Regions from separate parts of the Bradyrhizobium sp. BWC-3-1 genome, predicted to be linked through region 2. Evidence: predicted binding sites of a transcription regulator. Region 2 holds the regulator's gene; each other region holds the start of a gene.
What was found. The regulator LexA, encoded in region 2, represses DNA repair genes until DNA is damaged. The targets are predictions, from matches to a motif close to TGTTCNNNNTGTGTTCNG.
Positions count from the first base shown of each region.

Region 1: the regulator LexA is predicted to act here: its motif matches at 1,644-1,661, upstream of RX329_RS06040 (ribonuclease T2 family protein).
Region 3: the regulator LexA is predicted to act here: its motif matches at 2,177-2,194, upstream of RX329_RS24140 (DUF3072 domain-containing protein).

Region 1 is NZ_CP136625.1:1,242,508-1,245,779, forward strand. It holds gene RX329_RS06035 (23S rRNA (adenine(2030)-N(6))-methyltransferase RlmJ) at 1-852, opposite strand, end outside; gene RX329_RS06040 (ribonuclease T2 family protein) at 905-1,597, opposite strand; gene RX329_RS06045 (hypothetical protein) at 1,717-2,181, opposite strand; gene RX329_RS06050 (hypothetical protein) at 2,364-2,657, shown strand; gene RX329_RS06055 (DUF3617 domain-containing protein) at 2,703-3,233, shown strand.
Region 2 is NZ_CP136625.1:4,429,152-4,432,423, reverse strand. It holds gene RX329_RS21480 (hypothetical protein) at 1-44, shown strand, start outside; gene glp (gephyrin-like molybdotransferase Glp) at 283-1,494, shown strand; gene lexA (transcriptional repressor LexA) at 1,671-2,372, shown strand; gene RX329_RS21465 (hypothetical protein) at 2,867-3,272, shown strand, end outside.
Region 3 is NZ_CP136625.1:4,969,250-4,972,521, reverse strand. It holds gene RX329_RS24155 (VOC family protein) at 129-527, opposite strand; gene RX329_RS24150 (hypothetical protein) at 816-1,016, shown strand; gene RX329_RS24145 (hypothetical protein) at 1,022-1,291, shown strand; gene RX329_RS24140 (DUF3072 domain-containing protein) at 1,920-2,135, opposite strand; gene RX329_RS24135 (hypothetical protein) at 2,296-2,511, shown strand; gene RX329_RS24130 (hypothetical protein) at 2,680-3,060, shown strand; gene RX329_RS24125 (hypothetical protein) at 3,083-3,272, opposite strand, start outside.

The DNA of each region.
Region 1 (3,272 bases), 3.2 Mb from region 2:
CGGCACCTCCAATCGGAATCTGGCAGCGCCACCCTGGCCGAGCGGCATCTCCAGCTCCGGCAGGATCGTCTTGAGTTCGCCGTGCAGCGTGTAAGGCGGATTGACGATCAAGAGCCCGCTGGAGGTGAGGGCTGCGCCGTCGGCTTGCGGCGCCACGCTGAATTCGAGGCGCAGGCATTTTCCCGGCGGCTTTGCTGCGGCTGCGAGCCGCGCCACTGATTGCACCAGCGTGTCGGTGGCGCGTCGGCTCTTGGCGGGATACCAGATTACATAGATACCGGTCGGCCATTTCGCGAAAGCCGCCGAGAAGGCCTCTGCGAGCTTTTCGAACTCGTCCTTTGCCTCGAAGGGCGGGTCGATCAGAACGAGCCCACGCCGTTCCTTCGGCGGCACGAAAGCCGGCAGCGCCATCCAGCCGTCGAGGTCGACCACGCGGGCCTGTTCGTCGCGGCGCAGTACGCCGATCAGCGCCTTGCGCGCCTTCGGCTCGAGCTCGCAGAGCAAGAGGCGGTCCTGCGGCCTCAGCAGGCCGCGTGCGATCAGCGGCGAGCCCGGATAGGCCTTGAGCTCGCCCTTCGGATTGAAGGCGCGGACGATGTCGAGATAGGGCTTGGTCAGCGCCATGGCGTCGTTCGACAACCGCGCCTGCATCAGCCGCGCAATGCCCGTCAGCCACTCGCCGCCCCGGCGCGCTTCGTCGCTTTCGAGATCGTAGAGGCCAGCGCCGGCATGGGTGTCGATGACGCGGAACGCACCCGGCTTGTCCTGGAGATAGGTGATGATGCGCGTCAGCACGATGTGCTTGATGATATCGGCGAAGTTGCCGGCATGGAAGGCGTGGCGGTAATTCATGCAAGAGCACTACGCCACGTGACGGCCCGAGCAAAGAGGCACGACGCCTGGGCTAGCCACCCCGGATCGGCGGCATCGTCACCTGGTCGCGGCGGCAGGCGCGGCGGTCGATCTCCTCGCAGGCGCGGAATTGCAGGTCCTTGCTGAGGCAGATGCGGACTTCCGATAGCCGCGTCCGGTTGCAGGTGATCGAGACGGCGGCATTGCTGAGGCCCGGATTGGCCTTGATGAAGGCTTCCTCCACCTCCGCCGGCGCCACGGTCTTGGCCTGCGATAGATCGAGATATTCGGCTGGAATCTTGATCGCGGCGCGCGCCTTGCGGATCGTCTCGAAATAGCTGCGGTCAGCGAGCCCCGAGCAGGTGCCGTGCTTGTCCCACTCATTGAAGATCAGCCCCGGCGCCGGCATCAGATCGAGCATGGAGGAGACGATACTGCGGTTCAGCCGCGGCGAGGGCCGCTGGCAATATTCCGGAAATCCGTTCTCATATTGTGGCCACAGACCATGCACCACGAAAGCGTAGGGCCGTCCGCTGCACTGGGTCTGCGAGCGGCCGCCGCGCTCCGCCGCCTCCTCGCAGAAAGAGGGCGACCAAGACAGTGACAGCACATAAAAATCGAATTCGCCGGGCGTGTTCTGCCGCTTGTCCTGGGCCTTTGCGCCATCGGCCAGCGCAGCCAGCCCGGCCGCAAGCGTCAGCGAGATCATCAGGCGGGAGAACGAATGCAATCGGGAATGAAACATGGCGACGCCCCTCAACTAGACTGTGCAGGCAAGCCTAGCAGGCGATAAGAACATTTCAAGAACAAAATGCGGGCGACCGTCGTTCGGCCGCCTGATCGGTCCGGATCAGAACGTTTCAATTACTGTTTGGCGGCGCGGCAGGCCGGGTTGTAGGCCCAGTTGCGGTCGAGCCCGACCACGCACCATTCGACGCCTTGGCCGTAGCCGGCGAAGCCGCCATCCTCCACGATCGAGAAATGCACCTTGCGCATCTTGCCGTCCGTGAGCATGGCCTCGCCGGTGCAATAGCGGCGCGGGATGTTGTCGGATGCCCAAGGCCGGAACGCGGTCTCGTGAACGGCGGCGAAGCCGGTGATCTTCAACGAGGAATTCCAGAACGAGCTTTCTTTCTCCCAGAACTGGCTGGCGATCGTCGGCAGCGCCCTGTCGCATTCGGAGACGTTGCCGTCATAGCGCGGCCCGCTCAGCCAGAAATTCAGCTCCAGCGGATTGGCGGCCCTGGCCTCGCCGAGCGACAGCGCCCCGAACAGGAGGCCGAGCACGGCGGCAAAGCGGAGCGATTTCAGGAAGGTCGAGGCGCGCATGGATGATCCAGACAGCATGATCTGCAAGGGTCGGACGGTGCCGTGAAGGCCGGGGGAGGTCAAGTGCAGCGCGGCAACACTTGCCGACGAGTTGACCGCAATGCTGCGTTGGACCGGCCATCCGTTCTTTCCACCGCCCCGCCGGCACCGTAAACTGTCGGCAACCAATCGGAGTGACGGGAATGCGAATCATTGCGGCCGCGGGTCTACTTGCCCTGGGTATGATGGCGAGCCAGTCGGCGCGCGCCGATCTGCTTCCGGTGCCTCCGTTCAAGGGCAACGACACTGGCGGCATCATCGCCTATTCGATGGCAACCCAGGTCGATGCGCGGCAGGTCGCGGTCGATCACTGCGCGCGCTACGGCAAGGTCGCCAAATTCCTGGCGGTGCAGGCCTATGAGGGCGGCTACATCTCGTTCTCCTGCCGCTGGGTGCCCTATGGCGCCGCCGACCTGCCGATCCGCACGCTCTACTGAGGCGCTTTCGTTAGCGCCGCTATCTCGCAGCGGGGAGCCTCCCACATGACGCGCAAGCTCGCTTTGCTCGGCTCCGCCTTTTGCCTTGTCGTATCGGCAAGCAGCGCTCGCGCTGACGACCTGCCGGTGCGCAAGGCGGGGCTGTGGGAATTGAAGATGGTCAGGACCGGCACGCCGGTGCCCGAGATGACCATGCAGCACTGCACCGACGAGACCGTCGACAAGGAGATGAACAACAACATCTCCCCGATGGCCAAGCAGATCTGCGCCAGGCAGGACATCAAGAAGACCGCGACCGGCTATGTCAGCGATTCCGAGTGCAATGTCGCCGGCATCAGCACGACCTCGCATGCCGAGATATCCGGCGATTTCAATTCGGCCTATACCGTGAAGACGTCGTCGCACGCGCAAGGCGGCGCCGCCGGCGCAGCAGGCCGCGACACGACCATGCAGCTCGAAGCGAAATGGCTGGGGGCCTGCAAGCCGGACCAGAAGCCCGGCGACATCGTGATGCCCGGCGGCTTCAAGATGAACGTGCGCGACATGGACAAGCTGAAGGCGCTGCTGCCGAAGTAAGGCTCTTCCCCTCTCCCCTTGTGGGAGAGGGTGGCTCGC
Region 2 (3,272 bases):
GATCCAAGGCGCCCGACGTAACTCCCGGGCAGGCAGGGAGCTGATCGATTCAGGCCATGGCGCGTTCTCGCCTTGCCATGATTTTCGTCGCTTCCATGACCACTCTCCTGCCGATCTGTGACCTCCTTCGGATCATGCCGCGACGCGCTTGATCCTGCCTTCCGGAACAATGTGAAGGGGCGGGATGACTGTGCCTGCTCAGCCGCTTTTGCCTCTGCGCCTGCGCTCGGCTAGAAGACGTGCGGAACATTCGCCCGAACGTGCCGAGCAGGAGTTTTCGCCGTGGCCTTGATGCCGGTTTCTGACGCGCTTGCCGCGGTGCTGGCGGGTGCAGAGCCGCTGCCGGAAGAAATGATTTCCCTCGACGAGGCCTACCATCGCGTGCTCGCGCGTGACGTCGTGGCGCGGCGCACGCAGCCGCCGCAGGCGATGTCGGCGATGGACGGCTACGCGGTGCGCGCGGCCGATGCCGCGACGATCGATTCGGAGCTCACCGTCATCGGCGAAGTCGCAGCGGGCCGACCGTTCGAGGGGACGGTCGGAGCCGGCGAGGCCGTGCGGATCTTCACCGGCGGCGTCGTTCCCTTTGGCGCGGACGCCGTCGTGATCCAGGAGGACACGATCGCCGCCGGCAAGCGGATCACGATCAAGGAAGCCGCAATCGCCGGCCGGCACATCCGCCCCGCCGGCGTTGATTTCCGCGAGGGCGACGTGCTCCTGCGCAAGGGAAGCCGTTTGACCGAGCGAGACCTCGCGCTCGCCGCCGGGATGAATCATCCGCACCTTGCCGTTGTCAGGCGTCCGAAGGTCGCGATTCTCGCCACCGGCGACGAGCTGGTGATGCCGGGCACCACGCCCGGCCACGGCCAGATCGTCTATTCCAACGGCTACGCCCTGCACGCGCTCGCCCGCAGCGAGGGCGCCGAGACCATCGACCTCGGTATTGCCGCCGACACGCTCGAGGCCACCACCGCCGGCATCCGCCGCGCCCGCGAGAGCGGCGCCGACGTCCTGATCACGACCGGCGGCGCATCGGTCGGCGACCACGATCTGGTCCAGCAGGCACTGCGGGACGAAGGCATCGCGATGGCGTTCTGGAAGATCGCGATGCGGCCAGGCAAGCCGATGATGCACGGGCGACTCGGCGCAATGGGTGTGATCGGCCTGCCGGGCAATCCCGTATCGTCCTACGTGTGCGCTTTCCTGTTCATGGTGCCGCTGATTCGCGCCCTGTCGGGCCGTTCAGTGATTCACCATCGCCGTGAACGCGCCGTGCTCGGCCGCGACGTCGGCGCCAACGACCAGCGCGAGGACTATCTGCGCGCGCATCTTGAGGAGCGTGACGATGGCACACGCGTCGTTGTTCCCGTCAATCATCAGGACTCTTCGCTGCTTGCGAATCTCGCTGCAGCACAGGTACTTCTCGTCCGCGCACCATTCGCGCCGAAGGCCGAAGCCGGCACGGCTTGCGAAGTGTTGCGGCTCCCCGTCTGAGCGCCCCCGCAACGCGCGTTCCGCGCACTTTGCTCTGTTCACGGTAAATTAAGCAGTTGCGGAACATGTATCGAACATATAGTGTCTGTTCATGATTTGTTTCGAGCATGCAGCGGCTTATGGCCGAATTCAGCGTCTCGGAATCGGACGACATCAACCGGGGGACTTTGGTCGAGATGTTAACGCGCAAACAATACGAGCTTCTGCGGTTCATCAGTGAACGTCTGAAGGAAAGCGGCGTGCCGCCCTCCTTCGACGAGATGAAGGATGCGCTCGATCTGCGCTCGAAGTCGGGCATCCATCGCCTGATCACGGCGCTCGAGGAGCGTGGCTTCATCCGACGCCTGCCCAACCGCGCCCGTGCGATTGAAGTCATCAAGCTGCCGGAGCTCCAGGCAGCCGCTGGCAGCCGCCGCGGCTTCACGCCGAGCGTCATCGAGGGCAATCTCGGCAAGGTGCGTGCGAGCGCGAGCCTGCCCGCTGACGAGGGCGAACGTCCCGTCGCGGTGCCGGTGATGGGCCGCATCGCGGCCGGCACGCCGATCGAGGCGTTGCAGACCCGCAGCCATACTATCAGCGTACCGCCTGACATGCTCGGCTCGGGCGAGCATTACGCGCTGGAAGTGCGCGGCGACTCGATGGTCGAAGCCGGCATTCTCGACGGCGACATGGCCCTGATCCAGCGCAACGAGAGCGCCGATACCGGCGACATCGTGGTGGCGCTGATCGACGACGAGGAAGCGACGCTGAAGCGCTTCCGCCGTCGCGGCGCCTCGATCGCGCTCGAGCCCGCCAACGCGGCCTATGAGGTCCGCATCCTGCCGCCCAACCGGGTGAAGATTCAGGGCAAGCTGATCGGGCTTTACCGGAAGTACTGATACCGGGAGTCCTTTCTATCGGCAGTACTTCATATCGGAAGCACTTCATGCCGGAGGTGCTTGGCGCCTCGCGCGCTTCCGATCGGCATCGCCGGTCAGAGATTGGAGCGGATCATCGTCCGCTCCGGCTGGATAGCCTTTCTGGTTCTGCACAGACTATCCGGCCCCTCCTCCAACGCTGGCTCCTCGCCACGCCGACGAAGCAGCACCGCTTCAAGCAGCACCGCTTCGCGGCTCGGTTGTTCGAGGAAACAGCGACCAGCGGTCAAGTTCGGCCGTTGCAGCCAAGTTGGCAATGTTCGCGTACGCGCCTCCCGAATGCATCGCGGCGAGCTTTGTTCCTATTGAATTCGGGAAAGATAATGTGATCGCGGCTTGCGGAAGCCAGCCGCAGATTTGCCCACAACCAAGCACAGCGTTCGTGCTTCCACTCTGATAGAGGCCTGCGCCTCGATAAGAGACGCGGGTTGCTATCCCAGCATGAGGAGCACCCGATGTGTGACTACAGCCTACATGCCGTCGCGTCGCGCCCCGCCGAAGTCGGCGAGACGATCGTCACGACAAGCTTCCGCGGCACCTCGACGCGCGGCTTCGCCTCTGCAGCCGATCCGTCCGTCGCCGTCTGCCTGCTGCCGGGGACGGAGCTCGCCTTCGCCGACGACGTCCGCTACGACAATCGCTGGATCTGGACGCGCACCATCAATTCCCGCGTCGGCAAGTTCGGCAAGATCGATCCGCACGTTCCCGACCGCCATCATGATGCGATCGAATTCCCCGACGGCAAATACGTGCTGGTGACGCAGCTCGTCGAAGGCCAGCGCGCGACGGTGCTGCAACTGCCGGTGACTCAGTCGGTCACCGAGCGCGAGCACAAGGCGCAGATCACCGCCGACAGGCAGC
Region 3 (3,272 bases), 540 kb from region 2:
CATGTGCATGAGGGTGAAGCCGGCTGATGAAGTAAATCAGCCGGCGAAATTTCAATGCACTCTCACCGAAAATCCAGTGCCGCACATGCGCCATTGGCTGTGTGTGCGGGGCGGTCTGCTTTCGCGACCTATTGCGCCGCGAGGCGGTGTCCGGCCTGCTCGATCGGCGGCATGAAGCGCGATACCGCGGTGCCTTCGGGGTCGCGAAACTGGAACGTCCTGTTGCCCCATGGCATCGTTTTCAACTCGTGCACCAGCGTAACCTTGTCTTTCAGGCGCTGATAATCCGCATCGATGTCTTCAACCTGAAACTCGATCCCGGCGGTGCGGTTCGCGCCGGGCTCGGCACTGTTTTCTTTCCAGAGCGTGACCGTCTCGGCTGCGCCGATTGCGAGGTTGGCGCCCGGCGTCACGATCTTGGCGAACACCGGCGCGAGCCATTCGGCGGAACATCCGGTCACCATTTCGTAGAACGAAACCATGATTTTGATGTCAGTAGCGATCAGGCGAGTGGAGGCGAACTTCATGGCATGTCCTTTGGTTGACCGCAGATTTGAGCGGCATCGCGGGGCTCGTCGCACACCGCTGCTGCCACCCTGATGTCAGCAGTCACGATGCCGCGCCGAGCGCGCCGTGAATGGCGATGGCATTGCTCAAGCGCTAGAAAACGAGCCCTTCACGAAGCCCCACAGCGCTAACCGGGTCCTCAGAACGTGACGCAAATCGCAGAACTGGGCCACCTCACTCACGGGGGACACGGGGTTGTTTAGCCGTTGGCAGATGAACTCCCCGCGGAACTGACGCGACTAACCGCTATGGCCAATATTCTAGGCGAGCTTCTGTTTGCACTTATCCGCTCGATTGTTGCCGGATGGGCGTATGCGCTCTGGGTCAAACTGGCGACATGGCTCGAGCCGAAAATTCAACGGCGTTGGGTGAAGATTGCCGTAGGAGGCCTCCTCGGCCTGGCAGCCTTTTTTATGATTCCGATCGTGATGGCGCTGTTGGGCCTTTGAAGACAATGAAATCCGTTCTCACCGTCGCACTGGCAATCGGGGCCCTCGTCTCGACGGTGCTGCTCGTCATGGAGCAGCTAACCGACTACTCCACCCCTGTGATGGCATGGGAGATGCCGGGTATATCCGCAGCTTACCTTTTCTGGGGAGCTGTCGGCAGTTCCGTTTTCTTGGGCGTCGCCATCACTTGGGCCGTGAACGCCATCGTTTACGGGGCGCCCGCTTTCGTTGTCCTTACAGTCATCAAGCTGGCAATCCGCGATCTGCCGAAGTGACAGAACTGAGCTCGGCGCGGAGCCGATGCTCAGCGCGCTCAAGAAAATGAGCGGCAGCAGGTCATGCAAGGCGCCTGACGCGCCTTGCGTGATCGTCTGAAATTTCGCCTGCCGGCGAGCGGCCGGACGGCCGGCATCATGAACCACGACGGAGTTCGAGGCGACGAATGCCCGTAAACGAAGGTCTCTCGTCGTGAAATGGTTTAGACGATACGCAGTTGGCTGCCTGATCGCGGTGCTCCTGTTCTCGGGCCGAGACAGTTACAAACGGCCCGGCGAAGACATGCGCTACGGGGCCATCCTTATGGTAGCCGCCGGTTGGCCTGTTGTTGCCGCGATTGTCGTGGGAAGCACCATCGGTGACATCGTACATGACGTGAAGCAAGGCAAAGCAGGATGAGTGCCCGGCTCGCAAAGCGACAGGCCCCGATCCCGGCATTGAAGTTGTGGAATCGACATTGCGGGATCGTGCGCTCAATCGACGCTGTCTGTGCCCGACGAAATGCAGCGCGCTCAACGTTTGTGAATGCAGCGTTGGCCGAACGCCTGCAACCTTCCCGCGTCACTTCTGATCATCGGTGAGTCATGTTCTTCCGTCTCGCAGGGGCGGGGCGTACATGCCCGCTGTCTACTTCTCGAGCCCGGCCTTTTGCCGCATCGTGTCGATCAGCTCTGACGCCTCTGCCTTGGTCAGATCCTTCTTGGGGAGGGGCTTGTGCGCCTGCTCGGCGAGGGTCTTGAGGTAGGATTCCTGGGCGCCGGTCATCGGGTCGTCGCCGGAAACCCAATCCTTCGGATCCTTTTGTGTGTTGTCCCCGGTGTTGTCAGCTGTCTTGTCAGCCATCGCGATCTCTCCTTTTCCACCTAACGTCGGCGCGCGCTTGTCGTTCCTCATTTGTTCGTCAGTCGAAAACGTGCGGAAATTGAACGTCTCGAGATCTGCCATGAAGAACCGACCTACTGGCCAGCGCGGAACAAGCGCTCCCGCCAAGCGTAGGTTCTGCATGAGCGAGAACCTGTCCCATCTCATCGAACATTCCGTGCAGATCGCCTGGGATTATCTGGAGCGCACCGGACAAGTCAGCGACGCGCCGTTCACCAGCCGCTTTCTCTCGGCCGCCGTCGAAGAGATGGTCCGCAAGGGCGAGCACAGACGCCTCATGCTGGCCAACCGGGCCATCACGGCGTTCGAGCGGCTTTCCAATAGGCAAGCTGCATAGATCGGTCCCCGGCCTTCGGTCGTCACTGCGCGGCGGTCCTGCAGTTCTCCGAGTGCAATTTGTTGAACCCCGGCGAAGCCCGGCGCGACCAACCGCCATGCTGCAAAGCCTGCTCGGCATCGGAATTGGCTTCGCGGCCTATGTGCTGAGACACCAAAGAGGAAAGTCGTGAAGGCGATCACACTGCTCGCGGTGGCGGCCATGCTGCTGGTGGAAATCTTCGGGTCGAAGGCGAGCGTCGGCGGCTCGATGAGCTTCATGCTGGTCTTTGTGCTCGTGATGCTGGCTGTCGCGATCTACGAGGCTTGGTCGAACGAGCGCGGCGCGATCGGATGGATCGTCAACCTGTTCGCTTCGGCGGTTGGCGGGCTGGTTGCGGTTGCCCTGATCGGGATGGCCGTGGAGGCGATGCTGCCATACCTTCACCTCGAAGGTTCGCTCGCGTCCTCGCAACATCCCCTGAAATACGTCCTAGTCGCAGCCATTGCGATCTGCATGGTGCTGGGATCATGGCTGCCGCTGTTGGCCGTCAACCGGTTTCGTCACTGAAGGGCACCCGGCGTCGCGCTCCCTAGCGCTTTGCTTCCTGCTTGCCACGCCTGATTTCCTCAGCCTCGTCCACCAGCTTCAAGGCGGCGCCGTCGTAGCTCAGCTTGAGCCCACGGCCGACAGTCCATATCCATCCGTCCCCGGCGTCCCTGGTTGGCTGGGCGTTGAACTGGTCGGAGATCGATTTGACGGCAGCGTCTTGGGGACCCGGA